Aridibaculum aurantiacum: one gene and its partner. The protein of the gene in region 2 interacts with the protein of the main gene of each other region in a pairwise test. Links are inferred from orthologs where the notes say so. Each region holds a gene or a part of one and is shown on either strand. Other genes may lie near its edges.

Region 1 (2,979 bases), 1.1 Mb from region 2 along the record:
ATTTTAAAAGAATGGAAAGGCGGAGGGGGATTTTTAAAGTTGGTGTTGCCTACGATACGCCAATAGAGCTGTTACAACAGATACCCGGCATCATTTCCGAAGCCATACTTGCCAGTGGAGATACAGTGGTTGATCGTTCTCACATGCAGGGCCTGGGCGAGTTCAGCATCAATTTTGAAACGGTTTATTTTATCAATTCTGCGGAATATGGTGTTTTTGCTGATGTGAACCAGGCAACGATCATGCGGGTTTTACAGCAGTTCAGGCAACTCGGAATAGAAATTGCATACCCCACTCAGAAGTTATTTGTGCAGGCAGAGAAAGCTGAAAAACAGGGAAATTCCGGTGTTTCACAGCTTATCAGCAGTACAAACGACCCATTACTGAACCAGGCTAACAACGCTGAAAGTGAGAAATAGCCTCTGTTACAGCACGTTTTTAGATGCAAACAGGCTGTGGAGGCCGAAAAGTGGTGAAAATTTTTGAATTTGTAAAATACTAGCGTAAAATTGCAACCGGAATTAGGCTGAACAGGAACAACCACTCTTTTACTTTTCAGTTTTTCAATCCACTTTTCATTTCAAATAATTTCCTTTTTTACGATTGTATCCTCTTTTTTGAGATTAATTATCAACAACGTTTATGTACGACATTTTGCAATTGAACGACATGCTTGTTCCAGAACTATTGGATATTGCTGACCAACTTAAAATACCGAATGCTAAAAAACTGGATAAACAAGAGATGATCTATAAAATATTAGATCAGCAAGCTGTGTCCGCATCTGAAACCAAAGAACCATCTGCAGAAAAAGGTGGCCGCCGCAAAAGAGTGGTAAAAGCTAACACAGCCAATACCACAGAAGAAGCAGAGGTGATGAGTGGAGAGGAAGAGACCAATCAAAATAACAACGACCAGAAAGATAATAAAGGCGGCAGACGTGGCCGTAAGCCTAAAACTAAGGAACCGGTTCAGGCGAGCATAGAAGATGCTATAGCAGCTGAGAGCAACCAGGCATCTTCAGAACAAGAGCCTGCAGTGGAGGCATCTGAAGAAAATACTACTACCGGTGTAGGTACAAATACTGCAACAGAAGAAGTGCAGCAAGAGCGCCCACAGCATCAACAGCAGCGCCACCAGCACCAGCGTCGTGAACCCTCTTTCAATATTGAATTTGACGGTGTAATACAAGGCGAAGGTGTATTGGAAATGATGCCTGACGGCTATGGCTTCCTTCGCTCTTCAGATTACAATTATCTTTCTTCTCCTGATGATGTGTATGTTTCTCCTTCGCAGATAAAATTGTTCGGCTTGAAAACGGGTGACACTGTTTTCGGATCAGTTCGTCCTCCTAAAGAAGGTGAGAAGTATTTCGCTCTTCTAAAGGTTGAAACAATCAATGGTAAAGGACCTGAAGAAGTAAGAGACCGTGTACCTTTCGATTACCTGACGCCACTTTTCCCTTACGAAAAGCTGAACCTTTTTACTACATCTAACAATTATAGCACAAGAATAATTGATCTTTTTGCGCCAATAGGTAAAGGCCAGCGTGGACTGATAGTAGCCCAGCCAAAAGTGGGTAAAACAGTTTTACTTAAAGAAGTGGCCAATGCCATTGCTGCCAATCATCCTGAATGCTACCTGATGGTAGTGCTGATAGACGAACGCCCGGAAGAGGTAACCGATATGGAGCGTAGTGTAAAGGCAGAAGTGATCGCTTCTACTTTTGACGAGCCTGCAGAGAAGCACGTAAAAGTGAGCAGTATTGCATTGCAAAAGGCAAAACGCCTGGTGGAGTGCGGTCACGATGTAGTGATATTGCTGGATAGTATCACCCGTTTGGCAAGAGCTCATAATACAGTAGCGCCTTCAAGTGGTAAAGTATTAAGTGGTGGTGTGGAAGCAAATGCCATGCAGAAGCCAAAGCAATTTTTTGGAGCTGCACGTAAAATAGAACATGGCGGATCTTTAACCATTCTTGCAACTGCACTTATTGAAACAGGTAGTAAAATGGATGAGGTGATTTTTGAAGAATTCAAAGGAACTGGTAACATGGAATTGCAGTTGGATCGCAGGCTTGCTAACCGCCGTATTTTTCCTGCTATCGATCTTGTTTCTTCATCTACCCGCCGCGACGATCTTTTACTTGATAAGGAAACACTGCAGCGTATGAATATTCTTCGTTTGTACATCAACGATATGAATACAGAAGAAGCTATGAATGAGCTGCTGAAACGTATGCGTGGTACAAAAGATAACAACGAGTTCCTGGCAAGTATGAATGGTTAATCCTTCTCTTGGTAAACTCTTAATTGTTCCAATTCTTAAACTAACATTTTATATGAAAAAAGGAATTATCACATTGGCTGCGGCAGTTATTGTTTTTGCAAGCTGTAGCAACCCTAATTCATCTACCATAGCCGAACAGGATCCTGGTTACGCTAATTCTTTCAAGAATGCACACAAGGAAGCCGAAGAGCATTTTGTGAAGCCACCTGCAGATGGGACTAAATCTGAAGACCAGGTAGTTGATACTGTACGTTCAGGAGCACATGCAGCGGATACTACGCAGCAACATTAGTAGAATAAATTATTCTTTCAATAAAGCCACCCTAGCGGTGGCTTTTTATATTGTACAACCTGAAGAATTTGTCTTTTACATCTATCATCCAAAGTAGTGTGTCGTGGTTGTCGTTGCCTGTTTTATCAAAGGTTCCAATCACTAATGCTTGCCTGCTGTCAATCCATTTAGCATTAATTATTTCGCTGGAAGGTCCTACAAACATGAGCCTTGTACGTTCTTGTTTTTTTGGTTCTATTAGTGCCAGTTCCGAGTCTGGTGAGCCTGCTTCAAGCTGTGTTTTTCCTTGTGCATTTTTGGTTACAACAGTACCATACGAACCAATGTCTATTATGTAATTACTGTCTGCTGACCAGCGGAGTACCGGAGCATAATCAGAATAAAATTCATTGGATGGT
Region 2 (2,802 bases):
CAGCGAGCAGGACTACCTGGAGCAAGAACGCCTGGCAGAGCATAAAAGCGAATACTTTAATGGTGAAGTGTTTGCCATGGCAGGCGCGTCAGAAAGCCACAACAGTATTGTCGCCAACACCATAGCATCTCTTCATCCCACTCTGCGTGGGAAGTCATGTAAGATTTACCCAAGCGACTTACGTGTATACAACCCGCAAAACGGACTTTACACCTATCCGGATATTTCCATTGCTTGTGGCGAAAGAAAATTTACAGATGATACTTTAGATACACTTACTAATCCCACCGTACTTATTGAAGTTCTCTCCCCTTCCACTGAAGATTATGACCGTGGCACTAAGTTCAAACTCTACCGCAGTATCCCATCACTCCAAAACTATGTGCTCATCAGCAGTATGGAGTACCAGGCAGAAGTATACACGAAAAGTGGTGAAAGCTGGATACTTACAACAGCAAAAGGAAGAGAAGCAAAACTTTATATTAGCGCAATACAGTTAGACCTGCAGCTTGAAGATGTATACGCACAAGTGGATATAGACGCTGAACAAGCAAAGTAGTCCCAACCCAAATTTTGAAATAGAAAACGAATTGCGCCAAAACAAAAAAGGTGGCCTTTTGCCACCTTTCAATCTCTTTATAGTTGATTATAGTACTACTATACCATCTGCCTGTAGTACCACTTCTTTCTTCGGCTCTTTTATTTTTTCTATCTCTTCTTTGCTTTTCCCAGCGTCCTCAGCATAATGTCTCAATTGAGCAACGCTTGTTTCTTTCAGCTGCGCTTCACCAGCCACTACTATTGTTTTACCATTCATTACGGTAGGGACAAAAAACTTATGATCTTTCATACGCACCATGATGGTACCGTCTCCATTCTTCATTCTTAACCAACAACCTTCAGCTTCACATACCTGAACTACTTCTCCTTGTACCTTCACTTGCACCTTCTCCCCTTCTTTACCTTTTAAACTTTTAACCATATCAGCTACCGGTACAGCTTTTTCGGCAGTAATATCAGCACCGAACTTTGCACCTTTATCAGCAGGAACATTAGGCGGCTGCGCCATAACAACAGAAACGGTTACCAAAGCAATAGCGAGGGAAAGGATTTTTTTCATGTTTTTGAATTTTGAAGTAAAAATAAAGCCGCAGTTGTTTGCTGCGGCTTAAGATATAGAAAATATTATTTATCCTAGTTTTTCTACCTGCATATAGTTCAATTCTACAGGTGTTGAACGTCCGAAGATCTTTACAGTAACCTTCAGTTTCTTCTTTTCATCGTTCACTTCTTCTATCACACCATTAAAGTCGTTGAACGGTCCTTCAATGATCTTGATAGTTTCACCAACAATAAAAGGTTCATTCATGGTGATACCTTGATCACTCATTTCATCTACCTTACCCAACATCTTGTTCACCTCACTTTTACGAAGCGAAATGATGTTGCCCTTAGAACCTTTACCATCCGTTAAGAAGTGCATTACATTGCTGATGTTGCTGATGTGCTGCACCATATCATCGTTTAGTTTGCCATCACTTACTTCAAGTAATACATAACCAGGATAATAGTTCTTCTCACGCATTACCTTCTTACCATTCTGCACCTTGTACACCTTTTCCATTGGTAAGAAAACCTGCTTGATGGTTTCGCTCCAGCCGCTACGGTTCACTTCCTTATCAAGGTGCTCCTTTACCTTCCGTTCTTTACCACTTACTACACGCAAAACATACCACTTGGTAAGATCCAGTGGTTCATTTTGTTCCTGCGTATTAGCAGTAGCTTGTTCTATGTTATTAGTATCTTCCATTAGTTAAAACAAAGAATAAATAAGCTTCAATAAATTTTGTGAAGCAAAGTCCATTACCCACACCAAAGCCGTGATAATGATGGTAGCAACCAGAACAATGATAGTTGATTGCTGTAACTGCAGCCAACTAGGCCATGTTACTTTCTCCGTCAGCTCCAGGTAACTCTCTCTAAAGTAATTTGAGATCTTGTTCATTATAGGTTTAAAGTTTTAGGTTCAAGTTTTAAGGTTTAGCCTAAAGTCTTCAACTTTAAACTAGAAACCTCAAACCTCAAACATTTCTCTGCACGGGCACAAGGATTCGAACCCTGATCAAAGGTTTTGGAGACCTCTATTCTACCATTGAACTATGCCCGTAAAATCAGTATGAAATACTAAGGTAAGGAGTTACCCTGTACATCCTACTATAAAAGAACTTTTAAAAGTGCTAAAAAGTGCTCGTTACGATGAACGAGCACTTTTTAGCTATGTTTTGTACTGAGTACTAATTGATTACTTCAGGATTTCAGTTACCTGACCAGCACCTACTGTACGACCACCTTCACGGATAGCGAATTTCAAACCTTTCTCCATCGCGATCGGCTGGATAAGTTTAACAGTCAATGAAGTGTTATCACCAGGCATAACCATTTCAGTTCCTTCAGGAAGTACACACTCACCAGTTACGTCAGTAGTACGGAAGTAGAACTGAGGACGGTACTTGTTGAAGAATGGAGTGTGACGTCCACCTTCTTCTTTGCTAAGTACGTAAACCTCACCTTTGAATTCAGTGTGCGGAGTGATAGAACCTGGCTTACAGATAACCATACCACGACGGATTTGAGTTTTCTCAATACCACGCAATAGCATACCTGCGTTGTCACCAGCTTCACCTTGGTCAAGAAGTTTCTTGAACATTTCAACACCAGTGATAGTAGAAGTCAATGGAGCATCCATCAAACCTACGATTTCAACAGGCTCACCAACTTTGATACGACCTCTTTCGATACGAC

Evidence for each region.
Region 1: the proteins of nusG (region 2) and rho interact in binary tests that used the Escherichia coli proteins (3 or more experiments, as listed by UniProt). The link is inferred for Aridibaculum aurantiacum from one-to-one orthologs.

The regions. Positions count from the first base shown.
Region 1 is NZ_JAFEWC010000001.1:317,749-320,727, forward strand. Bases 61-2,965 are described here. They hold rho (transcription termination factor Rho), read left to right. Parts: upstream 61-642; coding sequence 643-2,289; downstream 2,290-2,965. Other genes in these bases: J4N22_RS01310 (mechanosensitive ion channel family protein), read left to right, coding at 61-419; J4N22_RS01320 (hypothetical protein), read left to right, coding at 2,342-2,581; J4N22_RS01325 (hypothetical protein), read right to left, coding at 2,613-2,965. Also shown: more of J4N22_RS01310, read left to right, coding at 1-60; more of J4N22_RS01325, read right to left, coding at 2,966-2,979. UniProt on the Escherichia coli protein: Facilitates transcription termination by a mechanism that involves Rho binding to the nascent RNA, activation of Rho's RNA-dependent ATPase activity, and release of the mRNA from the DNA template.
Region 2 is NZ_JAFEWC010000001.1:1,448,566-1,451,367, reverse strand. Bases 1-2,728 are described here. They hold nusG (transcription termination/antitermination protein NusG), read right to left. Parts: upstream 1,811-2,728; coding sequence 1,190-1,810; downstream 1-1,189. Other genes in these bases: tuf (elongation factor Tu), read right to left, coding at 2,303-2,728; secE (preprotein translocase subunit SecE), read right to left, coding at 1,814-2,005; J4N22_RS06000 (DUF4920 domain-containing protein), read right to left, coding at 647-1,120; J4N22_RS06005 (Uma2 family endonuclease), read left to right, coding at 1-559. Outside these bases: more of tuf, read right to left, coding at 2,729-2,802. UniProt on the Escherichia coli protein: Part of the processive rRNA transcription and antitermination complex (rrnTAC). The complex forms an RNA-chaperone ring around the RNA exit tunnel of RNA polymerase (RNAP).